2 regions of the Puerhibacterium sp. TATVAM-FAB25 genome follow, and region 2 is predicted to be linked to the other one. Evidence: predicted binding sites of a transcription regulator. Region 2 holds the regulator's gene; the other holds the start of a gene.

Region 1 (15,136 bases), on a different contig from region 2:
CCGGGACCCCGGCGCCGGTGCGGGTCTGGGCGCCGCGCGCCGCGGCGGTGGAGCTCGTCGAGACGACGCCGGCCGGCGCCCAGGAGGCGCGCACGCCGATGGTCGGCGAGGCGGGCGGCTGGTGGCGCTCTGCCGCGCCGCTGGCGCCCGGGACCGACTACCTGTTCTCGCTCGACGGCGGCCCCGGCATCCCCGACCCGCGCAGCCCGTGGCAGCCCGACGGCGTCCACGGCCCGTCGCGCACGTACGACGCGGCGGCTTTCGGCTGGACCGACGGGAGCTGGGCCGGGCGCGACGTGCTCGGCGCCGTCGTCTACGAGCTGCACGTCGGCACCTTCACGCCCGAGGGCACGCTCGACGCCGCCGTCGGGCGGCTCGACCACCTGGTGCGGCTCGGCGTGGACATGGTCGAGCTCATGCCGGTGGCCGCGTTCCCGGGCGAGCGCGGGTGGGGGTACGACGGGGTGGCGCTGTGGGCGGTGCACGAGGCCTACGGCGGGCCCGAGGCGCTGCAGCGGTTCGTGGACGCGGCGCACGCGCGCGGGCTGGCCGTGTGCCTCGACGTCGTCTACAACCACCTGGGCCCGTCGGGCAACTACCTCGGCGAGTTCGGCCCGTACTTCACCGAGCGGCACCACACGCCGTGGGGCGCCGCGGTGAACCTCGACGGCGACGACGCGGCCGAGGTGCGCGCCTTCGTCGTCGAGAACGCGCTGCGGTGGCTGCGGGACTTCCACGTCGACGCGCTGCGGCTCGACGCCGTGCACGCGCTCGTCGACGACTCGCCGCGGCACCTGCTGGCCGAGCTGTCCGACGCCGTCGCCGAGCTGTCCGCGCAGGTCGGCCGGCCGCTGTCGCTGATCGCCGAGTCGGACCTCAACGACGCGGCGATGGTCACCCCCACCGGGCGCGACCTCGAGGGGCGGCCCGGGCGCGGCATGACGGCGCAGTGGGCCGACGACTTCCACCACGCCCTGCACGCGCTGCTCACCGGGGAGCGGCAGGGCTACTACGTCGACTTCGGGGCGCCGGAGACGCTGGCCAAGGCGCTGCGGCACGCGTTCGTGCACGACGGCGAGATGTCCACGTTCCGCGGCACCGAGTGGGGCGCGCCGGTGCCGGACGAGGTCGACGGGCGCCGGTTCGTCGTCTTCGACCAGGACCACGACCAGGTGGGCAACCGGGCGCTCGGCGACCGGCCCTCGCGCGTGCTCGACCCCGCGCGGCAGGCCGTCTCGGCCGCCGTCGTGCTGCTCGGGCCCGGCACCCCGATGCTGTTCATGGGCCAGGAGTGGGGCGCCACCACCCCGTTCCAGTACTTCACCGACCACCAGGAGCCGGAGCTCGGCGAGGCCGTCCGCAAGGGCCGGGCCGAGGAGTTCGGCACGCACGGCTGGGCCGAGCTGTACGGGCACGACGTGGAGGTGCCCGACCCCCAGGCGCGCTCGACGTTCGAGGCGTCCCGGCTGGACTGGTCCGAGCCCGACGACGGCCCCGACGGCCCGCACTCCCGGCTGCTGGGCTGGTACACCGACCTGGTCCGGCTGCGGCACACCGAGCCGCAGATCGCCTCCGGCGACCGCACGCGGACCGAGGTGCGCACCGGCGACGGGTGGCTCGTGATGTCGCGCGGCGACCTCGACGTCGTGGCCGTGTGGGCCGACGACGGCGCCCGCGTGCCGCGCGCCGGGGCGGGCGACGTGGTGCTCGCCTGGGACCCGGACGCCGTCGAGGACGGTGACGGCGCGGTGACGCTGCGCGGGCCGGGCGTGGTGGTGCTGCGGGCCTGAGCGCCCGGGAGGGGCGTCCCGGACCGTTGACCGGGTGCACCGGCCCGCATAAGTTGAACGGGCTGACAAAAAGCGCCACCTCGCAAAGGAGCGACATGGCCCACCTGAAGCACACCCTGCCCCGCCGCGCGGCCGCCCTCGCGGCCACCGCTGCCGCCACCACCCTGGCCGCCACGGCCGTGGGCGCCGCGCCGGCCTCCGCCGGCGACGAGGACGACTACCGCGTCCTCGTCGTCGGCGAGACGCTCGGCTTCCGGCACTCGCACATCGACGAGACCACTCACGCGCTGATCGACCTGGGCGCCGAGCACGGCTTCACGGTCGACGTGTGGGACCCGGCGAACACCAGCTCCGGCTGGTGGGGCCCCGGCTCCCCCGGCCAGCCCGACCTGACCCTGGCGTCGACGCCGTTCACGAGCAGCGAGGACCTGGCGCAGTACGCCACGATCGTCTTCGTCTCGCCCGTGGACAACACCAACAGCCTGAACCCTGCCGTGCCCCGCCTGCTCGACGATGCCGAGCTGGCGGCGTTCCAGGGCTACATCCGGTCCGGTGGCGGGTTCGTCGGGCTGCACGCCGCGACCGACACGCTGCACACGGCCGACTGGTACACCCGGCTCGTGGGTGGCGGGGCGCGGTTCGCCAACCACCCCCAGCAGCAGACCGCGACGATGCGCGTCGAGAGCCCGGCGCACCCGTCGATGGAGGGCGTCCCGCTCGAGTGGACGCGCTGGGACGAGTGGTACAACTACACGCTCAACCCGCGCGGCGACGTCCACGTGCTCATGACGCTCGACGAGTCGACCTACAGCGGCGGGAGCATGGGCGACGACCACCCGATCGCCTGGTGCCAGAACTTCGAGGGCGGACGTTCCTGGTACCAGGGCGCCGGCCACGTCGAGGCCGCGTGGGAGGACGCGACCTTCCTCACGCACGTCCTCGGCGGCATCGAGTGGACCGCCGGCCGCACGAGCGGCGGCGGCGACTGCGTCACGTGGCGCGAGGTCGACGCCCTCGTCGAGGACGCCCAGGTCCAGGGCAAGGGCCAGCAGACCGTGCTCGCGCGGGTGGCCGACCGTCTCGACGCCGCCGAGGCGGCCGTCGAGGCCGGCGACCGGGACAAGGCGCTCGGGCAGCTGCGGGCCGCGGAGAAGCTCGCCACCACCCTCCGCAGCGACGACACCGACCTGCTGGTGAGCAAGATCGCCGACCTGCGGGAGTGGCAGCAGGGCGTGCTCGACGCCGGTCTCTGACCGGCGCCGCGCCACCGGAGGCCGGTCGCGCCACCACGCGGCCGGCCTCCGCCGTGGCTGCCACGCCCGGACACGGTCTGGACGCGGTCTGGACGCGGTCCTGACGCGCTCTCGACGCCGTGGCGCCGGGCGCGCGACGATGGGGCCGGCTCTCCCTGCGGCCGGAGGCGGCACCATGTCGGACAGCACCCGCTCCCCTCGCTCGACCGTTCGACGGCGCGTGGCCGCCGGCGCACTCGCGGTCCTCCTCTCGGCCGTGCTCGCGGCGTGCGGCGGCTCGGGCGACACGCCGTCGCCCGAGACGGACGAGCCCGGGGCGACGCCCACCGGGCAGACGGGCGGGACGGACACCGGGCAGCCGAGCAGCCCGAGCAGCCCCGGCGCCGAGGAGACCGTCATCGTCATCAGCGACTTCGCGTACGACGTCCCCACGAGCGTGACCGCCGGCGGCACCGTGACGGTCCGCAACGAGGACCCGGTCGCGCACACCGTGACGTCGGACGAGCCGGGCGTCTTCGACGTCGCCGTGGGCCCCGGGGAAGAGGTGGAGATGACGGCTCCCGCCTCCGGCGGGGACTACCCGTTCCACTGCACCCCGCACCCGAACATGACGGCGACCCTGACGGTCCGGTAACAGCTCACCGGGGACGCGCTCAGAAGGGCGGCTCGCCGGGCCATCCCGCGATGTCGTCGGGCGGCCGGCCGGGCAGGCGGGTCAGGTCCTGGTCCGGGGTGTGCACGGTCGCCGGCGGCGGCTCGGGGCGCGTGCGGGTGCGTCGCCCGGTCGGGCTCGTCCACTCCAGCGTGCCGGCAGTCGTCTGGCGCACCTGCCACCGGGTCTGGTGCTTGAGCTGGTGGTGGTGGCGGCACAGGGTCGCGAGGTTGCCCGCGGCCGTGTGCCCGCCGTCGGCCCAGGCGACGGTGTGGTCCGCCTCGGCGGTGTGTGCGGGGCGGGTGCAGCCGGGGAACCGGCAGGTGGCGTCGCGCAGCGCGACCCATCGCTGCAGCCCGGCCGGCGGCGTGTAGGCGCGCCGCCCCACCGACAGCGGCACCCCGCGCTCGGGGTCGGTCAGCAGCCGGGTGAACGACCCAGCGAGGCCGGCGAGCTCTCGTGCCGCGTCCGGGCCGATCGGCGTGACCCCGTCCAGCAGCCCGGGCTCCTCGGCGCGACCCAGCAGGGTCAGCGCCGGCACCGTCACGGTGACGTGCGGACGGATCGAGCGGGCCAGCCGGGCCAGGTGGAACCGGTGGTCAGGCGGCCCGTGGGGCGGATGCTCGGGGCGCTCGGCCGGCGCGCCTCCCGGCCCGAGGGACCCTGTGCCGACCGGTGGCCGTCCGGGTGCGTCGCCGTGCGCCGTGGTCGGGTCAGGCGTGCCCTCGTGCGCGGCGGCCGGATCGAGGGTGCCCTCGTGTGCCGCGGCCGGATCGAGCGTGCCCTCGTGTGCCGCGGCCAGGTCGAGCGTGCCGTCGTCGAGGCTCAGGTCGACGAGGGCGTCGGCACGCAGCTGCGCCAGGGTCCGCCCGTCGCCGTCGGCGCGCGCCGCGCGCCCGGTCCGGGTCAGTCGGTCGAACACCGCGTGCGCCGCGGGAGCGGGCAGGTAGGCGTGCAGGTGCGCCATCCCGTCGGCGCCCGGGTCGAGCGCGACGTACCGCTTCGCCGTGGCCTCCTCGTGCCGCACCGCCACCGGCGTGGGGTGCACCTGCTCCCGCACCCGGCGTGCCCTCGCGCGCAGCCGTCGGCCGTTGGTCGCGGTGGCCGGTCCGGCCAGCGCGCGGTCCACCTCGTCGGCCGCCTCCGCCGACAGGTCCGCCACCGCGCGGGCCACGACCCGCGCGTTCGCCCACGGCACCGCGCCGGTCACAGCGGCACCGAGGGTGCGCGGCGCCTTGGCCACCAGTGCCTGCGCGCGGTCGGCCCAGTCGGCCACCTGGTCCTCGCTCGCGCACACCGCCACGGCCACGTCCGCGACGACGGCCCGGTGAGCCAGCTCGCGCCGCCGCGGTGCCGAGGCCAGCGCCGCGTGCGGGTCGGCGCCGTCCACGAGGAGGTCGGGTGCCCGCATCGCCTGGCGACGGGCACGCTCGAGCAGGAGCGCGGCCACCGCCTGGGCGCGGTTGACCAGAGCCTGCACGGCCGCGAGCGCGTCCACCGTGGCGGCCAGCTCGTCCGCGGCGACGGCACCGCGCACGTCCACCAGCGCCGCGATCAGGCCTCGCGCGTCCGTCGACTGCTCCGCGACCGCCGGCGCCACCACCGTGTGCGGGTCGGTCAGGTCGCGGCCCAGCATCGCCGCCGCCACGTCCGGTACGCCGATCGCGGCCAGCCGGGACGCGAGGGTCCCGTCGTCGGCCAGCGGCGCCCACGCCAGGGCGGCGGCCCGCGCCGCAGTCGACTCCCCCGCCAGCACCGTCACGCCCGCACCCCCTGCGTCTGTGTCGCGGCCGCTCCCCTGCGGCCACTTCGAACACTAGTACGAGCCACCGACACGGCGCCTACGATGATCGGCGAGGCGGCCGGGTCGCGAGAGTCGGCTCGGCGGTCGGCGCCGCCGTGGCGCCCCGTGGCCCGAGCCTCTCGCCGCGGGGTTTCCGCCCGTGCTCGCCGTCGTTACGGTCGCGGCGCGACTTCCTCTCACGCCTGCGCGCCGCCGTGAGAGGACGCTCAGGCGGGGCGCCACCCGCCGTCGTCGTCCGTCCACGCCCGTGCCGGCCCGACCGGCCGGGCGGAGGCCGTCAGCCAGTACGTCGCGTCCGGGTCCCAGCCGGCCAGCACCGACGCGACGCCGTCGTCCACCTCGACGGCGCGCCCCGCGGTGGTGAGGTAGCCCGCGACCGTGAGGTGCACCGCGTCGGCCTCCGCCGCGACGGCCCGCCAGTCGGGCAGCACCCAGCGCAGGTCGTCGCGGCCGGTGGCGCGGAACCAGTCGTGCCGGCGCGACGCCGTGACCTCGAGCGGGTGACGCCGGCACAGGTCGGCCCACGCCGCCGGGCCGTCGAGCTCGAGCACGCGGGCGCCGGGGTCCACCGCCACCGCCGTGACCTCGGCGCGCTCCGGGCCGAACGAGTCCTCGACGAACCACAGGCCCGCCGCGCCGCGGTCCCCGAGCTCGCGGGTGGTGCGCAGCAGGTCGTGGGGCGGGGCGGACCACCAGTGACCGCTCCACGGCGCGCGCGGGTCGGCCGGGCGCTCGGCGAGCGCACGCTCCTCGTCCGCGATCGTGTCGGCGGCCCAGCGGGCCAGGACCTGCGGGGCGGGACGCCGCACGCGCACGGCGGCGACGTCGACGGGGTCCTCGAACGCCACCGTCCGCTGCGTCCCGGGCTCCAGGGGCGCCGTCCACCACGCCGCCCCCGGCGCGGCGACGACGCTCGCCGCCGTGGGCCGCAGCGCTCCGACGACCTCGGGGGTCGCGGCCAGCACGTCCTCCCCGTCGGGCTCCTGCCAGTACCGGGCCGTGTCGACCGCCGCCCCGAGCGCCTCGTGCAAGGTCGACGGGCTCGGCGTCCCGGCCGGCACGCCGGCGAGCAGCGCGGCGACCTCGGCCACCGACGGGCGGGGCAGCTCGTCGTCCCGGGGGTTGCGCCCGTCGGTCGTGAGGACCCGGACCGACCGGCCCCGCCCGGGGTCCAGGGAGTACGCGGCCCACATCACCGCCTCGCGCAGCGTGCCCGCCCCGTCCTCCTCCGGGACGGCGGCCTGGGCGAGCGCGAGGCACAGGCGGCGGCCGCGCGGCCCGGCGAGCAGCGCTGCGGGGTCGAGGGGCACCACGGGACCGAGGGGCGCACCGGCGTCCATGCCGTCACGCTAGCGGCCCGGGACGGCAGGGGTCAGGCCCGTCGGCGTCACCGCGTCCGGCCGGTGATCACCGTGGTGCACTCGCGCTGGAGCGTCTCGTCGGCCCACATGGCGTGCTGGGGCGCCGCGTTCGAGCACACGACCGCGCCCCAGGCGCCCACCCGGGCCGCCAGGGTGACGGCGTCCCGGCAGATCTGCGCCCCCACGGGGCCCTCCTCGAACCGGCTGTCGCGCGGGGTGTACCCCACCCAGCCCTCGCCGAACACGAGCGGGACGCCCAGGCGCCGGGCATGGTCGGCGGCCGTGCCGATCCACTCCTCGAGCCGGTTCGCCATGGCGATGCGGTGGGCGCCGTAGCGCTCGTACAGCCACCGGTCGACGGCGGCCGGGTCGCACCAGTCGTGCAGGTAGATCTCGGCGTGGCCGACTATCGAGGCGTGCCGCTTCCACTCCTCGTCCGCCGGCGGCGCCCAGTCGGCCAGGCGCGGCGCGCCCGGCCTGAGCAGCTCGGCGTCCGCGCGGGCCTGCGGGAAGTCGGCAGGGTCCCCGCGGAGCGCGAACTCCGTCACGAGGTCGTCCAGCACCCCGTACACGTAGGGGTGGAACACCAGGACGCCGGCGTTGCGCGGCAGGCCTCGCATCGCCGTCACCGGCACGGCGGCGTAGCTGGGACCGCACAGCACGTCCGGGTGGCGGACGGCGAAGGCGGCGATGCCCGCCTCGAGCCGGTCACGCAGCTCCACCACAGGGTCGTCCGCACCGGGCAGGCCCGCGGTGAGGTGACCGGCCTGGACCTCGTTGTGGGGCTCGACGAACGCCAGGGTGTGCCGCAGGCCGTGCTCGTCGAGCAGGTCCACCAGATCGGCGAGCGCCTCGCCGAGGACGACCAGCCGCTGGTCGGGGGCGACCGCCTCGAGAGCGTCGTACCAGGCCCGGTCCGCGGCGAACGCGGGGCTCTGCTGGTACTCCCAGGAGGAGGCGATCACGACCACGCCGTGGCGGCCGGCTGCGCGGAAGAGCTCCAGCAGGTGCTGCCGGGCGTCGATCATCGTGGGCTGCTGGACGTCGTACCAGCGCACGCGTCCGGCGTACCCGTTGCCGATGGGTCCGAGGCGCAGGGCGGTGGTGTCCAGTCCGGACCGGAAGAGCAGGAACGGCATCGCGCAGATGCGGACGGCGTTGTAGCCCAGCTCCACCGCGCGGGCGAAGGCGGCGTCGAGATCCTCGAACGGCTCGCCCGGACCGGTGCGGACGTACCAGGAGAAGTCCCACAGGGTGATCGCCAGCCGGTCGGGCAGGTGGGTGGGGCTCAGCTCCATGCGCCCGGCTCCCCGACCTCGAGGCGCACCCGGGCGACCCGCACGACGTCGACCGCGTCCACGACGACGCCGTCGTCCAGGCCGCGGACCGTGGGATCGACCCACACCCCTGCGCCGGCGCTCCACGGCAGCAGCTCGAGGCGGAGGCCACCGGCCGCGACCTCGTCGCGCCAGGGAGTGAGGTCGACGTCCCACGGACGGCCGTGCCAGAAGTGGTCGCTGACCAGGCGTTCCCCGACGTACGCCCGGCCGGCGTCGCCACGCCAGGTGATTCGCAGGAGGGCGCGGTCGACGCCGTCGAGCGCGTCCCGTGGGACCGCCACGCGCAGGTGCGCGGCGCCGGACCAGTCGGTCGGCGCGGAGAGGCGGTCCATCGGCCCGCCGTGGACGGGCTCCGGGGCGGTCGCGTCCAGGGGGCGGGCGCCGGTCAGGACCGGTCGGTGACCGCCCGACGGGACGTCCAGCGACCACGTCCGCCACGGGCCGTCGTCCCGCCCCTCGGTGACCCGCCCCTCGGAGGCGCGCACCGCGACCGGCGGAGGGAGCAGCGACACCGTCGCCCGGCCGGTGTCCGGGTGCAGGACCAGCGCTCCGTCCTCGACGTACAGCGGGGCGTCGGACAGGACGAGGCGCTCGCGCCCGCCGACCTCCAGCCGGTAGAGGCGGTCGGCCGACGCGTCGTCGAGCACCAGCACCCGCACCCCCGGCAGCACCACGACGCACGTCGGTCCCGGCGGCGTGCGGAGCTCGACGACCGTGGCGCCGTCGCGGTGCTCGCCCTGCCCCGCACCGCCGACCGGGACGTCGCCGTCCAGCACGAGCTCCACCGGGACGCCTGCGGTCGCCGCCAGCACGACGACCTCGTCGCCGTCGACCGCGAGCCGGGTGACGACCTGGGCGGTGGCGCCGCGCAGCTCGACGTCCGGGGTCAGGGCGTACCGCAGCGGCCACGCCAGCGAGACACCCGCAGGGAGGTCGACCGGCACGGTCGGGACGGTCACCTCGGCGCCGTCGTCGAAGGCGACGGTCACCTGCACGCCGTCCTGCGCGGTCAACGGCTGCCGCTCCGGCTGGTACGTGGTGAGGAACAGGTAGCCGCGACGCCCGTCGCTGCGCACGGCCCACCGCAGCTCGTCGGTCCGCTCGCTCCCGCCGCCCACGGTGGTGGTCATGGCCGCGAGCCGCTCGCCCTCGGCCTGCAGCCACAGGTGCTGGCGCCGCAGCGCATGGTGGTGGGGCCGGACCTGTCCGTGCTCTCCGACGGGGGCCCAGAAGTCGTAGGTGAGCTCCGGGACGTCGTTGGGGTAGCCGGTGGCGTGCGACTCCTGCTCGCCGCCGACCTGGCCGGGCACCGCGGCGGTCCGTTGGGTCCCGCCGGCGTACATGTAGTAGCCCTGCCAGATCGAGCCGCTGCCGATCTTGGCCAGGGCGAGCGCGGCGACGTCGGCGGCGGTCACCAGGGGACGCCGGTGGTAGGCGACGTGCATCCCGCCGCCCAGCTCGCAGGTGGCGAACGGCAGCGCGTCGTCCTCGAGCGGGACGGACGCCGGGTCGAGGACGATCCCGTCGAGCGCCTCGCGCAGGTCGGCGCCCACGGAGAGGTCGTCGCGGACCGGGCTGTACCGGAAGTGGGCCGCCGCGAACTCCGGCCACTCCGTGCGCGAGTCCTCCCAGAAGCCGTCGGCGTACGCGCTGTACACGGGCAGCAGCGTGTGCGGGACCTGCGCCCCGCCCCAGCCGGTGGCCGTCCACAGCGGGACGCGCAGCCCGAGGTCCTCTGCGGTCCGGCGCAGCGTGGCGAGGTGTGCCGGCTGGTCGTACAGCTCGTTGTCCACCTGCGCGGCGACGACCGGCCCTCCCTCGGCGTGGGTGAGCCCGGTCAGCTGGGCGATCGACTGGGCGTAGAAGGCCCGCACGAGGTCGAGGTAGGCAGGGTCGTCCGTGCGGGTGCGCAGGCCACGCTCGACGAGCCAGTCCGGGAAGCCGCCCAGACGCGACTCGCCGTGCGCCCACGGGCCCAGCCGGACGACCACGTCCAGCCCGTGCGACGCGGCGAGCTCGACGAAGGCGCGCAGGTCCAGGTCGCCGTCCCAGCGGAAGTCACCCGGCTGCGGCTCGTGCGCCCGCCAGAACACGTAGGTCGCCACCGAGTCCAGGCCGCCGGCCCGGGCATGACCCAGCACCTCCGGCCAGCGCTCGCGCGGGATCCGTGAGTAGTGGATCTCGCCGGTGACCGGGAACCACGGGCGCCCGGCACGTCCGATCCACCGGCTCGTGACCTCGATGCGGTCAGGGCTGCCGGCGGGCTCGCCGAGCGGGAGGTGGTCGCGGCGGGGCTCGGGCGGCGTGGTGACCCGGACCCGGTGGCCGGCGCGCGGTGGTGCCTGCAGGACGTCGTCGTTCACGGTTCTCCGTTCGTCGAGCGCCGACGCGGGCGACGGCCCTGGACCCGAGCGGGCGCCAGGAGCGCGCGGGCGTGCGTGTTGAGGGGGTCGCGGACGAGGACGTCGGCCGCCAGCGAGGTCGCCTCGGCGACGCTGCCGTCGATCCGGGCGAGCTGGGCGCGCAGGACGGCGACGCGGGTGTCGTGCTCGTGCTGGACGTCCTGGGTGAACAGCAGCATGGTCGGCAGGGACGTGGCGAAGTAGTCGATCCGGGCCTGCGCTCCCGCCTGCGCGTCCGCGTACCGGGCCAGCCCGTCCCGCAGTTGCGCGGCCTCGTCCGACCGTCCCAGTCGGCGCAGGGCGACGACGGCGTCGGCGGTGCGCTCGGAGTACGCCTGGACCTGCATGGACTGGAAGTCGCCCTGCTGCCCGGCGGCGATCTCCCAGGAGTCGCGGGCGGAGGCGTCGTCGCCGACGGCGGCCAGCGCGTCTCCGAGCACCAGGTACAGGTGGGCGGTGTTGGCGAGCGGGTGCCGCGCCTCGCCGAGAAACGCGGGCGGGTGGAGCGATGCCGTCACGTGCTCGACCGCTGCCTCCGCGTCGCCGGCGTCGAGCGCCTGCCGGGCCCGGGCGAGGCAGGCGTCCTCCCAGGCCGCGAGCACCCGTCCCTCGCCGCCCTCCCAGGGCTGGAAGTCGCGGCCGGTCAGCACGTCGAGGGCCTCGTCGGCCCCGCCCACGGCGGTGAGGATCTCGGCGAGCTGGACCGACAGGTCGTCGCGCCGTGCGACGAGGTCGAGGCGGCTCCGCAAGGTCGCCGCCCGTTCGGCCGGATCGGCGCCCCGGCGTCCTTCGAGCTGGTCCGCCTCGTACAGCAGCCGAGCGTCATCGGGCGCCAGAGCCCGCGCCCGACGGTAGTACTGGGCGGCGAGCTCGGCGTCGCCACGGACGTTGTGCGAGGCGACGCCGAGGTTGCGCAGGACGACGGAGTCGGACGGGTCGGCGGCCGCGGACGCCTCCCAGGCGTCGATCGCCTCCTGGCGACGGCCGGCCGCGTACAACCTGTGGCCGGCCAGCCCGGCGAGGACCGGGTCCTCGGGCCACCGGCGGCGCAACCGCGCGAGCATGTCGTCGTCCCCGGCAGAGGGGAAGCACCACGTGCGGTCCAGCGATGCCGCCACGCTGCGGGCATGCTCGGCGGCGGCGTCGTCGCCGCGGCGGAGCTCGAGATCGGCCCGGTGCAGCCAGGCCAGCGGGGCGACGTTGCGCTGACCGGGCGTCAGCGGCAGGTGGGCCACGTGCTCGAAGAGGTCCACGGCGGCGTCGTCCTCGCGGACGGCCGCGTACTCCAGGGCGACGTCCAGGGCCGTGGTCGGGTCGCACGTCGGCACGACGTCGAGCCCGAGCCGGGCGGCCAGGTCCCGCGACCAGGCGTCCAGCGGGTTGGTGGCGAGCGTCCCGGTGACCAGCTCGGCGGCGAGGCCGGGGTCGCCGCAGCGGCGCGCGGCGATCGCCGCCAGGGCGCGCGCCTGCGGGTGGTCGGGTGCGTGGGCGATCAGCGCGGTCAGGTGCTCGAGCACCTCCGCGTGCCGACCGGCGGCCAGGTCCAGCCGGGCGCTCGCCACCACCGCGGCGGCGTGCCACGACGCGTCCCACGACGCGGTGCCCAGGGCGGCGCGGGCCTCGTCGTCACGGCCGAGCCGCGCGAGGACGACCCCGAGCCGGTAGTGCGCCTCGCCGTCGCGCGGGTTGGGGTTGCGGCGGGTGAGGCGGGCGACGGCCGCCCGCAGGTGCTCCTCGGCCGCGTCCAGCCGGCCGTCGCGCTGCCGGCGGGCGGCGAGCGCGACGTGACAGCGGGCGTCGCCGGGGTCGCGGCGCAGCCCTTCCGTCCAGTAGGGCTCCGGTGAGCGGGTGGCGTGCCGGTACTGCTCGAGGTGCAGCCCGGTCAGGTACAGCTCGTCGACGGACGGGACGTCGGCCGGCGCGGGCACCTCCTCGGCGGGCTCCGGCAGGGTCGCCACCGGGTCGTCGGCGTCCGCGGGACGCGGACGCCAGCGCACCAGCACCTCGCCGGAGTGCTCGACGAGCACCTCGCACGACGTCGGGTCCAGCCGCGCGTCCAGCCGGAGCTCGTGGACGTACGGGCGCCCGGGCGCGATGTCGGCGGTCCGGTCGTGCAGGACGCCGTCGGGCCCGTGCAGCACGACGCGGCTGCCGGCGCGCGGTGCCGTGGTGCCCACCGCGACCCGGACACGGGTCCCGGCGCCGTCCGCCACCACGTCCAGCCGGACCGCGGCGTCGCGGGTCGCCTGGTGCACCGGGCCAGTCTCCTGGATCGGGTACCAGTACTGGGAGAAGGTGCGCGTCTCCCCCGGCCGCAGGAACGCGAAGTCCGGCTGGTTGTCGGTGAAGACGCCGGCCATGAGCTCGACGTACGGCGTCCCGTCGTCGCTCAGGTGCGCGTCCCACGCCCGCCCGAACGCCGCGTTACCCCACGTCCACTGCTTCTTGCCCGGCGCGATGCGATGATCCGCCCAGTGCACGAAGCCTGCACCGGCGCGATGGTCGTAGCCGCCGAAGAAGTCGTCCTGCGTGCCCAGGCACATGTACGAGGTCGGGACCGGGATGTTGCGGTACCAGTCCAGCCGGTCCGCGTCCGGCCGGTCGGCCGTCCGGCGCGACGGGTAGTCCACGCCGTAGTACCGGTCGCGCGCGGCCGGGAAAGCCGTCACCGCCCGCTTGGCGTGGTCGGCCACGACGTGCACGTCGGTCGGGAAGAACGACTGGTAGTCGTCGTGGACCGCGGCCGCGACGTTGGCCCACCACAGGAACGTCTGGACGTCGTCCGTGCGGTTCACCAGGTGCCCGCGGACCTCCACCAGCGCGCTGCCCGGTCGCAGCCGCACGCCGTGCATGCCCTGCATGCGCGCGAACGGGTCGTGGTCGGAGCACCACACGGTCACCGCGCCGTCGTCCTCGTGCTCGAGGGTCGCCTCGGTGGGCAGGTAGGTGCCGGGCCGGTGGTGCTGCGGCCAGTTGAGCTCCACCCCGCCGGCCACCCACGGGCCGGTCAGCCCCACCAGGGCCGGCTTGATGACGTCGTTGCGCATGAAGAAGTCGTAGCCCCGGGTCTTGTCGTGCCCGACGTGGATCCGGCCGCCGAGCTCGGGGAGGATCATCAGGCGGACGTACGCGTTCTCCAGGTGGACGGCGTCCCACGAGCGCGGCGCCTTGTGCCGCGCGACGCCGTCGACGAACGGCAGCGGGTACACCGCGCCGGAGGACCCCTGGTAGACGCGCTGGTCCAGGTAGGCGGGGTACCGGTCCGGCCGGTCCGGCTCGTAGGTGTCGATGACGACGGGCTCCCGCCACGCCCGCACCGCGCGGCCGGCGATCTCGGCCGGCGCGGACGGCAGCACGATCCGTGACTCTTCTTCGGGCACGTCTCGGACAGTACAGCGGCTTGACCCGCGGACCGATGGCAGATTCGATGCTGGCCATGGACGAATCGCCGGTCACCGCGGGACCGCCGCTGCTCCGGGACGGCTTCGTCGGGCAGCGGATCCTCGTGGTCCCCAGGCCGGCGGTCGCGAGCGCGCTGGGTCGCCCGGTGACCGGACGCCTGACCGTCACCGACGTCGGTTTCTTCCCGCACGCGGCTCGCCACGGGCGCTCGCGGCCGACGGGCGCGGACCAGCACGTCCTGCTCGTCTGCTCCGACGGGACGGGATGGTGCCGCACACCGGAGGGACGGTTCGCCGTCGCTCGCGGGGACGCCGTGCTCCTTCCCGCCGGCGTGCAGCACGAGTACGGCGCCTCGGTGACCGACCCCTGGACGGTCTGGTGGGTGCACGTCGCGGGGCCCGACGCCGGCGAGCTGGTCGAGGCGGCACGCGCCGCGGCGCGGGGGCCGGTCACCCACCTGCCCGACCCGGCGCCCGTGGCCAGCCTCGTCTCGCAGACGATCGACGCCCTGGACGGCGGGCTCACCACGGCCGCGCTGGTGCGCGCGACCGGCCTGATCTGGAACGCCCTGGCGCACGTCGTGGCGACCGGGCGCCGGCGGTCCGGGCCGAGCCTGAGCCCGGTGGAGCGGGCGGTCGAGCACCTGCGCGCCACCGTCCCGCACCGCACGTCCGTGGCGGCGCTGGCCGCGATGGTCGGCCTGGGAGTCTCGCAGCTCGGCCAGCTGTTCCGCCACGAGCTGGGCATGTCACCGCTCCAGTACCAGACGGAGCTGCGCATGGCGCGCGCGCGAGAGCTCCTGGACAGCTCGTCGGTGCCGGTGAGCGCGGTGGCGAGGGACGCGGGCTATGCCGACCCGCTGTACTTCTCGCGTCAGTTCGCCCGCGTGCACGGCATGTCGCCGTCGGCGTACCGCGACCGGCCCGCCCGCGCCTGACCGGGCAGCCTCGAGGACCCCGGGTCCGGGGTCCTCGAGGCGGGCAAGCTTCAGCCGATGCCGTGGAACGCGAACCGGAACGTCAGCTCCCGGCCGGCGGGCAGGAGGAACTCCGGATGGGTGCGAGCGCCCCAGGAGTTGTCGCCGCCCACGCCTCGGCGCTGGAGGGCCGGGCGCAGGACCGTGCGGTGGACG
Region 2 (15,136 bases):
CCCCGGACGCCCAGGCGATCGCGAACGACGTCGTGGCACGGGTCCTCGCCCGGGCGGGGACCGCGCGCGCCGAGGGCGGCACCGTCCACACCGAGCACGACGGCGAGCAGCTCGACCTCGAGGAGCGCACCGCGCTGCGGCGCGTCGGCGGGCTCTCGACCGAGCTCCAGGACGTCACCGAGGTCGAGTACCGCCAGCTGCGCCTCGAGCGCGTCGTCCTCGTCGGCGTGTACTCCGGCGGCGAGCGCGAGGCGGCCGAGGCCGAGGTCTCGCTGCGCGAGCTCGCGGCCCTCGCCGAGACGGCCGGCTCCCAGGTGCTCGACGGCGTGCTGCAGCGGCGCCAGAAGCCGGATCCCAGCACCTACCTCGGCTCCGGCAAGGCGGCCGAGCTGGCCGACGTCGTCGCCGCCGAGGGCGCGGACACCGTCGTGGCCGACGCCGAGCTGGCCCCCTCCCAGCGCCGCGCGCTGGAGGACATCGTCAAGGTCAAGGTCATCGACCGGACCGCGCTGATCCTCGACATCTTCGCCCAGCACGCCAAGTCGCGTGAGGGCAAGGCGCAGGTGGAGCTGGCGCAGCTCGAGTACCTCCTGCCGCGCCTGCGCGGCTGGGGCGAGTCGATGTCCCGCCAGGCCGGTGGCCAGGTGGGCGGCGCGGGCGCCGGCATGGGCTCGCGCGGCCCCGGCGAGACGAAGATCGAGCTGGACCGCCGCCGCATCCGCAACCGCATGGCGAAGCTGCGCCGCGAGATCGCGGCCATGAAGCCGGCCCGCGAGACCAAGCGCCTCGAGCGCCACCGCAACGCCGTCCCGTCCGTGGCGATCGCCGGGTACACGAACGCCGGAAAGTCGTCGCTGCTCAACGCCCTGACGGACGCGGGCGTGCTCGTGGAGAACGCCCTGTTCGCCACGCTGGACCCGACCGTGCGCCGGGCCCGCACCGAGGACGGGCGCGTCTACACGCTGGCCGACACCGTCGGGTTCGTCCGGCACCTGCCGCACCAGCTCGTCGAGGCGTTCCGCTCCACGCTCGAGGAGGTCGGCGAGGCCGACCTGCTGCTGCACGTGGTCGACGCCGCGCACCCGGACCCCGAGGGGCAGATCGCGGCGGTGCGCGAGGTGCTGTCCGAGATCCCCGGCGTGCACGACGTGCCCGAGGTCGTCGTGCTCAACAAGGCCGACGTCGCCGACCCCGAGGTGATCGGGCGCATCCAGCGCCGCGAGAAGCACACCGTGGTCGTCTCGGCCCACACCGGCGAGGGCATGGCGGAGCTGCGCGCGCTGATCGCCGACGCCCTGCCGCGGCCCGACGTCGAGATCGACGTCGTGGTGCCGTACTCGCGCGGCGACCTGGTGCACCGGGTGCACCAGGCGGGTGAGATCGACCACGAGGAGCACCTCGCCGCCGGCACGCTGCTGCGTGGCCGGGTCGACGAGGGGCTCGCTGCGGAGCTGCGGCGCGTCGCGGTCGCGGCATCCTGACCCGGCGGCGCGCGCCGCGGACCTGCGGGCGCGCTGCCGCCGACCGCTCGCACGGCCCCGTGCCCGGCTCTCGCCGGGTGCGGGGCCGTCGTGCGTCCCGGGCCCGGCGGCGGAGCGGGCGCGGCGCCCGCGGCGTCCACAGGGCCGCCGGCGGGGTCGGACCGCCACCGTAGGATCGACCGGTGAGCACGAGCGCGCGCGGGGCCGAGGTCGAGGACGCACCGGCCGAGGGCGCGGCGGTGCCCGACGTCGAGGCGCTGCTCGACCTCGCCGTCGGCCGCCTGGGCGGCGGCCGGCGCGACGGCCAGCACCGGATGGCGCTGGAGGTGGAGCGGTCGATCGCCTCCGGCCGGCACCTGCTCGTGCAGGCCGGGACGGGCACCGGCAAGTCGCTCGGGTACCTCGTGCCCGCGGTGCGGCACGCCGTGGTCGAGGGCGAGCGCGTCGTGGTGTCCACGGCCACCCTGGCGCTCCAGCGCCAGGTGATCACGCGCGACCTGCCGCTCGTCGCGGAGGCGGTCGCGCCGCAGCTGCCGCGCCCCCCGAAGGTGGCCCTGCTCAAGGGCTGGCACAACTACCTGTGCCTGCACAAGGTGGGCGGCGGCTATCCCGTCGAGGAGTCGGTGCTGTTCGACCTGCCGGGCGAGGCCGCGGGCGCCGCCGAGCACCCCGCGGCGTCGTCCGCCGGCCCCGGGCGCGGGGACGCGCCCGCCACGCTGGCCGACCAGGTGCGCCGCCTGCACGCCTGGGCCCAGGAGACGGAGTCGGGCGACCGGGACGACCTCGTGCCCGGCGTGCCGGACCGGGCCTGGCGGCAGGTGTCCGTGACCTCGCTGGAGTGCCTGGGCCAGCGCTGCCCGCTGCTCGAGCAGTGCTTCCCGGAGCGGGCGCGCGCGGCGGCCCGCGAGGCCGACGTCGTCGTCACCAACCACGCGATGCTCGGCATCGCCGTGTCCGGCAACCCCAACGTGCTGCCGGAGCACGACGTCGTCGTGGTGGACGAGGCGCACGAGCTCGCCGACCGCGTGACGGCGGCGGCCACCGTCGACCTGTCCCTCACGAGCGTCGAGCACGCCGCGCGGCTGGCCCGCCGGCACGGCGGCACGGAGACGTCGGCGCTCGACGCGGCCGCCCAGACGCTCGGCTCGCTGCTCGCCACCGTGCCGGCGGAGCGGTTCCCGCAGGGCCTGCCGGACGACCTGCGCACCGCCGTCGGCGCCGTGCGCGACGCGGCGCGCGAGCTGCTCAGCCGCCTCAAGCCGGAGGGCGGCGCGCAGGCCCAGGCCCAGCCCGACCCCGGGCACAAGATGGCCCAGTCGGCGGTGCTGCAGCTGTTCGAGGTGGCCGAGCGCATGGCCGCCGAGGACACCAGCGCCGACGTGCTGTGGTGCTCGCGGCCCGACGAGAGCTCGCCGTGGGGCGACGGCGTCTCGCGGCTGCACGCCGCGCCCCTCGGCGTCGCGGGCCTCATCCGCACCGCCCTGCTCGGCGAGGCGACCGGCGTCTTCACCTCCGCCACGCTCGCCCTGGGCGGCCGGTTCGACGCCGTCGCCGGGTCCCTCGGCCTCGGGCGCGCGACGGGCGACGACGCGAAGGGTGACTGGGCCGGGGTCGACGTCGGCAGCCCGTTCGACTACGCGCGCCAGGGCATCCTGTACGTCGCGCGCCACCTGCCGGCCCCGGGGCGCGAGCCCACGACCGACGCGCAGCTCGACGAGATCGCCGGGCTGATCGAGGCGGCCGGCGGGCGCACGCTGGGCCTCTTCTCGTCCCGGCGCGCCGCCGTCGCCGCCGCGGAGGCGATGCGCGAGCGCCTCGACGTGCCCGTGCTCGTGCAGGGCGACGACCAGCTGCCCAGCCTCGTGCGGCGGTTCGCGGAGGACCCGCGCACGTGCCTGTTCGGCACGCTCTCCCTGTGGCAGGGCGTGGACGTGCCGGGCCCCAGCTGCCAGCTCGTGCTGATCGACCGCATCCCGTTCCCGCGGCCCGACGACCCGGTGCGCTCCGCGCGGGCGCGCGCCGTGGAGCAGGCGGGCGGCAACGGGTTCATGCAGGTGGCCGCGACGCACGCCGCGCTGCTGCTGGCGCAGGGCGCCGGGCGCCTCGTGCGCAGCGCCGAGGACCGGGGCGTGGTGGCGGTGCTCGACCCGCGCCTGGCCACCGCACGGTACGGGACCTTCCTCGCGCGCTCCATGCCGAGCTTCTGGCCGACCTCCGACCCGGCGGTGGTCCGCGCTGCGCTGAGCAGGCTCGACACCTAGCCTGGGGGCGGCGACGCCGGACCCGCTCCGAGGAGGACACCGTGACCCTGCCCGACGACATCGCGCCCGGCACCGTCCCCGGCCGCAGCGCTACCAAGCTCGCCGTCGTGGGCGCCGGCGCGGTGGGCTCCACCCTCGCGTACGCGGCGCTCATGCGCGGCACCGCGCGCTCCGTGGCCCTGCTCGACGTCAACCGGCAGAAGGTCGAGGCCGAGGTGCTCGACCTGCGGCACGGGGCGATGTTCATCCCGCCCGCGCAGATCGACGGCTCCGACGACGTCGAGGTGTGCCGGGGCGCCGACGTGGTGGTCGTGACCGCCGGGGCCCGGCAGAAACCGGGGCAGACCCGCACCGACCTGGCGGAGGCCACGGTCGGCCTCGTCCGCGGCATCCTGCCCGGGCTGGTCGACGTGGCGCCGGACGCGGTCTACATCATGGTCACCAACCCCGTCGACGTCGTCACCTACGCCGCCCAGCGGATCCTGGACCTGCCCGCCGGGCGCGTGTTCGGCTCCGGCACCGTGCTGGACTCCTCGCGGCTGCGCGCGGCGCTGGCGGCGCACTGCGGCGTGGCGGTGGGCAACGTGCACGCGTACGTCGCGGGTGAGCACGGCGACTCGGAGATCGCCCTGTGGAGCTCCGCCACGGTCGGCGGCGTGCCGCTGCTCGACTGGCAGCCGCTGCCGGGGCGCGCGCCGCTCGACGCCGCGGCCCGGGACCGGATCGCCGAGGACGTCGTGCAGTCGGCCTACCGGATCATCGCCGGCAAGGGGGCGACGAACTACGCCGTCGGGCTGGCCGCCACGCGGATCATCGAGGCCGTCCTCAAGGACGAGCAGCGCGTGCTGACGGTCTCCTCGCGGCTCGACGGGTACCACGGCATCGAGGACGTGTGCCTCTCCCTGCCCGCGGTGGTCGGCCGGCGCGGCGTCGCCCAGGTGCTCGACGTGCCGCTGTCGGACGCCGAGGTCGCCGGCCTGCGGGCGTCCGCCGACAGCATGCGGGCGGTGCAGCGGCGGCTCGGCCTCTGACCCGCGGTCCGGCTCCCGGCCGGGCCTCTGCCGCCGGCCACCGCCCGCCGCGCCGTCAGAGGCTGCGGAGCACCGCCACGACGCGGCCCAGCACCTGCGCCTCGTCACCGGGGATCGGGGCGTAGGCCGGGTTCTGCGGCAGCAGCCACAGGTGCCCGCGCTCGCGCTTGAAGGTCTTGACCGTGGCCTCGCCGTCGAGCATCGCCGCGACGACCTCGCCGTTCTCCGCGACGGGCTGGCGGCGCACGACCACCCAGTCCCCGTCGCAGATCGCCGCGTCGACCATCGAGTCGCCCTGGACCTTGAGCAGGAACAGCTCGCCGTCGCCCACGAGCTGGCGGGGGAGCGGGAAGACGTCCTCGACGAGCTGCTCGGCGAGGATCGGGCCGCCGGCGGCGATCCGGCCGACGACCGGGACGTACGACGGCGCGGCGACGAGCTCGTCGTCGGCGCCCGGCAGCTGGGCCACCAGCGGCGTGGGCGCCGCGGTGCCCGTGCCCGCCTCGCCGCCGTCCTGCGGCTGGTCGAGCGGGTCGACGACCTCGATGGCACGGGGCCGGTTCGGGTCGCGCCGCAGGTAGCCCTTGCGCTCGAGCGACGTGAGCTGGTGCTTGACCGACGACGGGCTGGCCAGGCCGACGGCCTCGCCGATCTCGCGCATGGTCGGGGGGTAGCCGCGCGTCTCGACCGACGTGCGGATCGTCTCGAGGACGCGGCGCTGGCGCGGCGTGAGGCGGTCGGCCGTGCCCGCTGCCGGCAGCTCGCTCACCGTCGCGATGGCGGAGGCGGCGTCGCCGCCCGTGCCGGTCGTGCGACCCGTCATGACCTCTCCCGTCGTCGTGGCCGGCCCGCGTGGCCGCGCCGTCGCCGGCGGAGCCTCCGGCCCCGGCGACGCGCTCGTGCTGACCCGACCGTTCGTGCTGGTCGTACGCCCACTCTAGGGCAGCGCGGGCGCCGGATCAAACACGTGTTCGACGCGAGTCTCGACAATGTCGGTGGCTCGTGCGATGCTACAGGCGTTCGAACGAACGGCTGTTCGAACGAACGCCCGTTCGAGCGCAACTCGATGACCAGCACTTTCCTTGTCCGCTCACCACGACACCCGGAGGTCACCGTGGCCGCCACGCTCGCCGCTCCCGCCGCCCGTCCCGCGCCCGCCGTCGCGCGGTCGTCCTCGGCCCCGCACGGTCTGCTCGGCCTGGGCGGGCTGCGCCTCACGGGGCGCGGGCGCGTCGTCACCGCGTTCCTCGCGGCGCTGGTCTGCGCCCCGCTGGTGAGCCTCGGGGCGCAGGCGATGGCGAGCAGCCCGGGCGAGCCCGTCGAGGTCCGCGTGCACACCGTGGCGCCGGGGGAGACCCTGTGGGACTTCGCGCAGGAGATCGCCGGGCCGCGCGAGGACGTGCGCGACGTCGTGGCGGACCTGCGCGAGCTCAACGAGCTGGGCAGCGCCGCGCTGCAGGTCGGGCAGACCATCCTGGTGCCCGTCGCCTGACGCCCGCGGGCCGAGGCCGTCCTGTCCTGCGGCCGAGCACGGGTGACCGTGCGCGGCCGGCCCGCTCGGGCGGCCGGAACCTCCCGGTTCCGCGGGCGGCGCTCCGGTAGTCTGCCGGGATGCACTGCCCGTTCTGCCGCCACCCCGACTCGCGCGTGGTCGACTCGCGCACGGCCGACGACGGCGCGTCGATCCGCCGCCGCCGCCAGTGCCCCAGCTGTGGGCGGCGCTTCACCACCATCGAGAGCGCCAGCCTGTCGGTCGTCAAGCGCTCCGGCGCCACGGAGCCGTTCAGCCGGGACAAGATCGTCTCCGGCGTCCGCAAGGCGTGCCAGGGCCGGCCGGTGAGCGAGGACGACCTCGCGCTGCTGGCCCAGAAGGTCGAGGAGACGCTCCGCCAGGCGGGCAGCGCGGAGATCGACGCCTACGAGATCGGCCTCGCGATCCTCGGGCCGCTGCGCGAGCTCGACGAGGTCGCGTACCTGCGGTTCGCGAGCGTCTACCAGGCGTTCGAGTCGCTGGAGGACTTCGAGAGCGCCATCACGTCCCTGCGCGCCGAGCGCGCCGAGCGCGAGCGGGCCCAGGACGGCGGCCCGGACGCGGGCGCCGCGGGCACCCAGGGCGGGGCGGGCGACGCCGCCGGCGAGCTCCACGCCGACGCCCGCGGCTGAGGCGGCCGGGCCGCGACGGCCCGCTGCTCCCCGGGACGGGGCGACCACGCGCGACGCCTCCCCCCGAGGCACCAGAGCCCGGCCGGGTGCACCCGGCCGGGCTCCGTGCTGCGGGCGTGCTCCGCGGACGGTGCGGCGGGACGCCCCGGTGGGGCGGCCGCCGGGGGCGTCAGAGGCCCGCGGCGGGTCCCGGGCCGTACTCGTCGCGCGGCAGCTCGTCGAGGACGCGCAGGCGGATCGTGCTCTCCATCGCCTGGAGCTTGACGGACGCGCCGCGCTCGGTGACGTCGGCGATGTCGGTGACCACGTAGCCGATCTCGCCCCGCGTGGCGAGCATCTGGCCCTCGATGTTGGCGCCGTGCTCGGCGAACACCTGGTTGACGGCGGCGAGGACGCCGGGGACGTTGCGGTGCAGGTGCGCGATGCGCCCCACGCCGGTGCGGCCGAGCTGCAGGTTCGGCAGGTTCACGCTGAGCATGGTGGAGCCGGTCTGCAGGTAGTCGCGCAGCTTGCCGGCGACGAACTCGCCGATGGCCTCCTGCGCCTCCTCGGTGGAGCCGCCGACGTGCGGCGTGAGGATGACGTTCGGCAGGCCGCGCAGCTCGGAGTCGAAGCTGTCGCCGCGCTTCTTGGGCTCGCTGGGGAAGACGTCGACGGCGGCGCCGCCGAGGTGGCCGGCCAGGATGTTCTCCCGCAGCGCCTCGACGTCGACGACGAAGCCGCGCGAGAGGTTGAGGAACACGGCGCCCGGCTTCATGCGGGCGAACTCCTCGGCGCCGAACAGGCCGGCGTTCCCGGCGCGCCCGTCCACGTGGATCGTCACGGCGTCCGACCGCTCCAGCAGCTCGTCGAGCGTGGCGACGCGCTGGGCGTTGCCGAGCGCCAGCTTCTCCGAGACGTCGTAGAACAGCACGCGCATGCCGAGGTTCTCGGCGAGCACGGACAGCTGGGAGCCGATGTTGCCGTAGCCGATGATGCCGAGCGTGCGCCCGCGCACCTCGTGCGCGCCCTCCGCCGTCTTGTCCCAGACGCCGTCGTGCAGCGCCTTGTCGCGGACGGTGAGCCGGCGGGTCAGCGCGATGACCTCGGCGAGCGCGAGCTCCACGACCGACCGGGTGTTCGAGTAGGGCGCGTTGAACACGCCGACGCCGTACGAGGACGCCGCGGCCAGGTCGATCTGGTTGGTGCCGATCGAGAACGTGCCCACCGCGAGCAGGTGCGGAGAGCTCTCCAGGACCTTGCGGGTCACCATGGTCTTGGAGCGGATGCCGAGCACGTGGACGCCGTCGAGCGCCTCGATCAGCTCGGCCTCGTCGAGGGCTCCGGGTCGGGTCTCGACCTCGAAGCCCGAGGCGCGCAGGATCTCGGTGGCGACAGGGTGGACGTTCTCGAGGAGAAGGGCACGCAGCACGCCCTCATGGTGCGCCCTGGGCACCTGCGGCGACAAACCCGTCTCAGCCCGCGAAGCCGTCCGGCAGCGGGCGGGCGTGGACCACCGCCAGGCGCTGGGTGGGCCGGGTCATGGCGACGTACAGGTCGGACCAGCCGCCCGGGCCCTCGGCCACCTCCGCCGGCTCGACCAGCACCACGGCGTCGAACTCCAAGCCCTTCGTCTCGCGCGGCGTCAGCACGGGGACCTGGGCGTCCTCGGGCCGCTGCGCGGCCAGGCGGGCGGCCTCGGCCTCGCCGAGCGCGCCGGGCAGGGCACGCACGACGGCGTCGCGCAGGGCCCCGGCGCGGCGGTCGGCCGCCACGACGGCGACGCGCCCGGCGCCGTCCGTCCCGACGAACTGACGGGCGAGGCCCGCCACCTGCGCCACGACGGCGGCCACCACGGCGTCGTCGTCGCCGTCGCCGTCGCCGGCCCTGGCGCCGACCGGCACGGCGACCAGGGCGTCCGGCAGCTCGCGCGCGGCCGTCAGCGGCGACACGGGCAGCCCGGCCGCCTTGGCGACGCGCTGGGCGGTGTCGGCCACCTCCGCCGGCGTGCGGTAGCTGACGGTCAGCTCCTCCAGGCGCCAGCCGTCGCGCAGCACGGGCGTCAGCGCGGCCGACCACGACCGGGCCCCGGCGGCCGAGGAGGTCTGCGCGACGTCGCCCACGATCGTCATCGAGCGCGTCGGCACCCGGCGCACCAGCATGCGCCAGGCCATGAGCGACAGCTCCTGCGCCTCGTCGACCACGACGTGGCCGTAGGTCCACGACCGGTCCGCGGCGGCCCGCTCGGCGGTGGTGAGCACCGGCCCGCCCGACTCGAACCGCGCGGCCAGGGTCTCGGCGTCGACGAGCCCGCCGCCCGCGCCGGTCGACTCGAGCACCGACCGCGCGTACTCGAGCTCGGCGGCGCGCTCGGCCGCGCGGGCCCGCGCCTCGGCCTTCACGAGGGTGTCGTCCTCGCCGAGCAGCTCGGCGGCCTCGTCGAGCAGCGGCACGTCGGACTCGGTCCACGGCGCGCCGGGGTCGCGGCGCAGCAGGGCGCGCTCGGCCTCCGTGAGCTCCGGGGCGGCCTCGGCGAGCCGGTGCGGCTTGGCGAAGAGGTCCGCCACGAGCTTCTCGGGGGTGATGGGGAACCACGCCAGGTTCAGGGCCACGCGCACGTCCCGGTGGGAGCGCAGGTCCTCGAGCACCACCGCGCGGTCCTCGGGGGTCAGCTCGCCGCCGTCGACGCGGGCGTACTGGTCGGCGAGGCGCGACAGCATGTCGCGCACGAAGGCCGCGCGGGCCTCGTTGTGCGGCTTGTGCGTGCGGCGGGCGCGGGAGATGGCCTCGCGCACGTCGCGCCGCCGGACGGTCAGGTCGCGCCCGTCGAGGCGGAAGCGCACGTCGCGCGCCGGGATGCGCTCGCGCGCCCGCACGGCGCGCCGGATCGCGTCCGCCCACAGCAGCCGGCCCTTGATCTCGGCGACGGCGCCGTCGTCGACCGCCGTGGCACGGATCCCGGGCAGGATCTCGGCGACCGTGGTGGACACGACGCCGGTCTCGCCGAGGGAGGGCAGCACCTGGTCGATGTAGCGCAGGAACGACCGGGACGGGCCCACGAGCAGCACGCCGGAGCGCTCCAGCACGCGGCGGTGCGCGTACAGCAGGTAGGCGGCGCGGTGCAGCGCGACCGCCGTCTTGCCCGTGCCCGGGCCGCCCTGGACGACCAGCGCGCCGGTGAGCCCGGAGCGGATGATGCGGTCCTGCTCGGCCTGGATGGTGGCGACGATGTCGCCCATCCGCCCGGTGCGGCGGGTGGCGAGCGCCGCGAGCAGCGCGCCCTCGCCGGACAACGACGCCGCGTTCTCGGGGTCGACGTGGTCGAGGTCGAGCAGCTCGTCCTCGAGGCCGACCACCCGCCGGCCGGCGGTCACCAGGTGCCGGCGGCGCCGGACGCCGGCGGGCTCGAGCGCGGTGGCCCGGTAGAACGCCTCGGCGGCGGGGGCGCGCCAGTCCGTGAGCAGCGACCGCTGCTCGTCGTCGGCCAGCCCGATGCGCCCCACGTACCGCGCCGCGCCGTCCTCGAGGTCGAGGCGGCCGAACGCCAGCCGGTCCTCGACGGCGTCGAGCTGGGCGGCGCGGTCCTCGTAGAGCGTGGCGAACGCGTCGCGCTCGGACCGGTTCTGCGGCGACCCCGACGGCCCCGCGCGGCGCACGTCGCCCAGGCGGCGTCGTGCCCGCCGGCGCAGCTCGTCCAGCCGGCCGTAGAGCGTGTCGACGACGTCCTGCTCGTGCGCCAGCTCGTCGTGCCTGCCCGCCACGTGTCCTCCCCACGCTCGTGCGACCGTCGCGTCGGTCGGCCGACCATTATGGCGGACGCGGCGGGGCGCGGTCAGCCGTCCCGCCCAGCGGGCGCCGGGAAGGTTCTCCGGCCGCCCGGGGTTGTGAACGTGAGTCAGGGCGGCACGGCGCCGCTCGTCGACGGAGGGAGTGGACGTGCTGGACCCGCAGAGCATCGTGCAGGTGGACGAGGCGGCAGTGGCGGCCCTCGACGCCCGCACCGGGCTGTCGACCGGTCAGGCGGCCTCGGGGCGCGCCTCGGGGCCGGTGATGCTGCACGCCCTGCGCGGGTTCGTCGACGCCGGCGCGACCGGCGAGATCGCCGCGGCGCACCTCGTGGACGAGCTGGAGACGACCCGGCTGGCGACGTTCGACGTCGACCAGCTGCTCGACTACCGCTCCAAGCGTGCCGTGATGACCTTCGACGCCGACCGCTGGACCGACTACGAGGAGCCGTTCCTGGCGCTCGACCACGTCCGGGACGCCGAGGGCACCGGCTTCCTGCTGCTGCACGGCGCCGAGCCGGACCTGCAGTGGGAGCGGGTCGTGGCGGCCGTCAAGGGACTGGTCGAGCGGTTCGGCGTGTCGCTGACCGTCGGCTTCCACGGCATCCCCATGGGCGTGCCGCACACGCGGCCCCTGACGCTGACGGCGCACGCCACCCGCGACGGGCTGACCGAGGACTACACCTCGTTCTTCGGCACGGTGAAGGTGCCGGGCTCGATGGCGGCGCTGCTCGAGTACCGGCTGGGTCAGGCGGGCCACGACGCGCTCGGCTACGTCGTCCACGTGCCGCACTACCTGGCGCAGTCCCGGTACACGCCGGCCGCGGTCGCCGCGCTGCAGCACGTGGAGCGCGCGACGGGCCTCGACCTCGCCACCGGGCGTATGGCCGCCGCGGCGGCCGACGCGACGCTCGAGGTCGAGAAGCAGCTCGAGGAGTCGCCCGAGGTGCGGGCGGTCGTGACGGCGCTCGAGGAGCAGTACGACCGCTTCGCCCGCTCGCTGGGCCGCCAGTCCCTGCTGGCGGAGGCGGCGCCCCTGCCGACGGCCGAGGAGCTCGGCGCCGAGTTCGAGCGGTTCCTCGCGCAGCAGGACGGCGAGGGCTGAGCCCGCGCGGGCACGGCCCGCGCGACCCGCGAGGGGGCTTCATCGCGCAGGACGACGGCGGTGCCGACGTCTTCGTGCACTACTCCGCGATCCAGACGCAGGGACACCGCACGCTCGAGGAGGCCCAGCGGGTCGAGTTCGAGATCACGCAGGGGCCGAAGGGCCCGCAGGCGGAGCAGGTCGTCCCGCTCTGACGGGCCGCCCGACCACGGCGAGGGCCGCGACCACGGGGTCGCGGCCCTCGCTGCGTCCGCGGCCCGCGCCTCAGCCCGCGAGCCCGGCCTCCTGCTCGGCGTCGTCGTCCTCGAACGGCGTGAACCCGCGCACGAACCGGGCCAGCTCGTCGCCGGCGAGCACCTGGGCCGGCACGGGCAGGCTGCGCAGCGCGCGGGCGAGCACCGGGGCGGTGAGGTCGGGCGCGGGCACGTCCTCGCCGCCGGGCCGCACGGCCGCGAGGACCACGTTGCCGTAGCGGCGGCCCTTGAAGATCGCCGGCTCGGTGACGGCGGCGAGGCGCCCGGCCGCGACGGCGTCGGCGTCCTCGCGCCCCGCGGGCCCGGCGAACGCCGCGGCGAGCGTCGCGAGCTCGCGGCGGACGGTGACCAGCGGCGGGCGGTCGACGCAGTTCGCGAGGTAGAGGCCGCCGGGCCGCAGCACGCGGGCGACGTCGCGGGCGAAGCGGGGGCCGACGAGGTGGGCCGGCGTGCTGTCGCCGGCGAACACGTCCCGCACGACGACGTCGTAGGAGGCGTCGGCGAGGGTGCGCACGGCGTGCCCCGCGTCGTCGGCGCGCAGGCGCAGCCGCGGGGAGCGCGGCAGGTCGAACCACTGCCGGACCAGCTCGAGCAGGCGGGCGTCGACGTCCACGCCGAGCTGGCGCGAGCCGGGCCGCTCGGCGTCCCACCGGCGGGCGAGGGCGCAGCCCGCCGCCCCGAGGTGCAGCGCCCGCAGGCCGCCGTCCGGGAGGAGCTCGCTCACGGCGTCCATCTGCTGCATGTACTCGAACGCGAGGAACCCGGGGTCGTCCAGGTCGAGGAACGAGCTGGGCACGCCGTTGACGAGCAGCGTGGTGCGGCCCGCGTGGTCCGGGTCGCGCTCCAGCTCGGCGGTGCCGGTGTCGATCGGCACGGGTCCGGACGGCAGTGTCGGTGGCTCGGGGGACGATGGGCTGCGTCGCGAGGAGCGAGTGCTGCGGCGGGCCATGCGCCCAGTCTCCCCGACGAGCCGTCCCGGCGGGCGGTGCAGCACGGATTGACAGGCTTCGAACACGTGTTCGACACTGGAGGGGCGCAGGAGCGCTCGGACGGGAGGTCTGCGATGACCCAGGAGCACACGGCACGCCGCGGCGCGGCGGGTGCGCCGGAGGCGGTCGCCCGGGCGGGCGCGGGCCCGCGGGCCGTGCCGGCCGAGGTGAAGCGCCTGCTGAGCATCGCCGACGCGGAGCTGGCCGAGGCGGCGGAGGCGTCCGACCCGGCCGACCGGTTCCTCCACGCGCACCTCGCCGCGCTGCGCAGCGCGGCCGCCGTCGTCGCCCTGCGCGGGCGCCCGGGGCCGCGGTCCGGCGCCCGCACCGTCTGGGAGATGCTGGCCCTGGTGGAGCCGCAGCTCGCGGCCTGGTCGGTGTACTTCGCCTCGGGCGCGCGCCTGCGCGCCGCGGTGGACGCCGGCCACGGCGAGCGGGTCGCGCCCCAGCGCGCCGACGAGCTCGCGGCGTGCGCGGAGGACTTCCGCGACGAGGTCGCCATGGTGGTCGACCCCGACACCGGGTTCTCCCGCCCGCTGCGGCTGGCCTCGGCCGCCTCGTGAGCCGAGCGCCGCGGTCCGCGACCGCGAACCGGGACTGGGGCGCCGACGAGAGCGGCACCTCGATCATGCACGTCGACATGGACGCGTTCTTCGCCTCGTGCGAGCTCACGCGGCGGCCGGAGCTGCGCGGGCTGCCGGTCATCGTCGGCGGCCGGGAGCGGGGCGTGGTGCTCGCCGCGACGTACGAGGCCCGGGCCTTCGGCGTCCGGTCGGCGATGTCGATGGCCTCGGCGCTGCGCCTGTGCCCCCAGGCCGTGGTGGTGCCGCCGGACCACCGGCTCTACCACGACGTGTCGCGGTCGATCATGGAGATGCTCGGCCGGATCACGGCGCTCGTGGAGCAGGTGAGCGTGGACGAGGCGTTCCTCGACGTCAGCGGCGCGCGGCGTCGGCTCGGCGCGCCCACGGTCATCGGCGGACGGCTGCGCGAGGAGGTGCGGGCCCGCCACGGCGTCACCTGCTCCGTGGGGATCGCGCAGAACAAGTTCGTGGCCAAGCTGGCGTCCACGCACGCCAAGCCCGACGGGATGCTGCTGGTGCCCGCCGACGCGACCGTCGCGTTCCTGCGCACGCTGCCGGTCGGCGCCCTGTGGGGGGTGGGGGAGAAGACGGAGCAGGCCCTCGCCCGCTGGGGCATCACGTCCGTGGCACAGCTCGCGGACACCGACGTCGCCACGCTGCAGGCCGCCGTGGGCAGGGTCGCGGGCGCGCACCTGCACGACCTGGCCTGGGGTCGCGACCCGCGGCCGGTGGTGCCGGGCCGGGAGGAGCGCAGCATCGGCGCGGAGACCACGTTCGCCCAGGACCTGTGGGACCTGCGCGCGGTGGAGAAGCACGTCCTCGCGCTGGCGGACAAGGTGGCCGCCCGGCTGCGCGGCCAGGGCGTCGTGGGGCGCACCGTGGCGGTCAAGGTCCGCACCAGCGACTTCCGCACGCTCACCCGGTCGCGGACGCTGAGCGGCCCCACCGACGTCGCCCGCGAGATCTACCTGGTCGCCCGCGAGCTGCTGGCCGCCGCCGACCTGCGCGGCCTGCCGGTGCGCCTCGTCGGCGTGCGCATGGAGAACCTCTCGACCCGGGCGGGCCTGGCCGAGCAGCCGACCCTCGAGGAGGCCGCCTCGCCCCGCGGCGAGGCCCGGCGGGAGGCCGAGCTGGCGCTCGACGCGGTGCGGCAGCGCTTCGGGAGCGGGTCCATCAGCCTCGGCGCGCGAGCCGCGCCCCGTCCGACTACCGAGCCTGACGCGGCGGGCCTATCCTGGTCTCGGTAGTACTCCACCCACCGATCGGGGGGTCTCGATGCCTCTTTCCGAGTACGAGCAGCGCGTCCTGGAGCAGATGGAGCGCGCGCTCACCAGCGACGATCCCCGGCTCGCCACCACCTTCCAGCAGACGGGACGTCGCCGTCCCGTCGTGCGCTACGTCGTTGCAGGGGTCGGCCTCGCGGTCGGTCTGCTCGTGCTCGTCCTGGGCGCGGCGACCGGGCACACGGTCGTCGGCGTCGTCGGCTTCGTCGTGATGTTCGCCG

What was found. Region 2 encodes LexA, which represses DNA repair genes until DNA is damaged. Its sites were predicted from a motif close to TCGAACANNTGTTCGA; they were not measured.
Region 1: the regulator LexA is predicted to act here: its motif matches at 5,505-5,520, upstream of U5M74_RS03940 (DUF222 domain-containing protein).

The regions. Positions count from the first base shown of each region.
Region 1 covers NZ_JAXUAK010000002.1:358,261-373,396, forward strand. Annotated here, with positions in the region: gene treZ (malto-oligosyltrehalose trehalohydrolase) at 1-1,790, shown strand, start outside; gene U5M74_RS03930 (ThuA domain-containing protein) at 1,886-3,043, shown strand; gene U5M74_RS03935 (cupredoxin domain-containing protein) at 3,264-3,677, shown strand; gene U5M74_RS03940 (DUF222 domain-containing protein) at 3,697-5,457, opposite strand; gene U5M74_RS03945 (hypothetical protein) at 5,706-6,839, opposite strand; gene U5M74_RS03950 (cellulase-like family protein) at 6,887-8,158, opposite strand; gene U5M74_RS03955 (beta-galactosidase) at 8,149-10,563, opposite strand; gene U5M74_RS03960 (DUF5107 domain-containing protein) at 10,560-13,982, opposite strand; gene U5M74_RS03965 (helix-turn-helix domain-containing protein) at 14,039-14,941, shown strand; gene U5M74_RS03970 (glycoside hydrolase family 2 TIM barrel-domain containing protein) at 14,992-15,136, opposite strand, start outside.
Region 2 covers NZ_JAXUAK010000006.1:102,408-117,543, forward strand. Annotated here, with positions in the region: gene hflX (GTPase HflX) at 1-1,481, shown strand, start outside; gene U5M74_RS08020 (ATP-dependent DNA helicase) at 1,664-3,742, shown strand; gene U5M74_RS08025 (L-lactate dehydrogenase) at 3,784-4,773, shown strand; gene lexA (transcriptional repressor LexA) at 4,829-5,596, opposite strand; gene U5M74_RS08035 (LysM peptidoglycan-binding domain-containing protein) at 5,840-6,265, shown strand; gene nrdR (transcriptional regulator NrdR) at 6,385-6,936, shown strand; gene serA (phosphoglycerate dehydrogenase) at 7,106-8,347, opposite strand; gene U5M74_RS08050 (HelD family protein) at 8,391-10,676, opposite strand; gene U5M74_RS08055 (proteasome assembly chaperone family protein) at 10,852-11,805, shown strand; gene U5M74_RS08060 (cold shock domain-containing protein) at 11,802-11,999, shown strand; gene U5M74_RS08065 (spermidine synthase) at 12,070-12,933, opposite strand; gene U5M74_RS08070 (SAV_6107 family HEPN domain-containing protein) at 13,123-13,611, shown strand; gene U5M74_RS08075 (DNA polymerase IV) at 13,608-14,879, shown strand; gene U5M74_RS08080 (DUF3040 domain-containing protein) at 14,908-15,136, shown strand, end outside.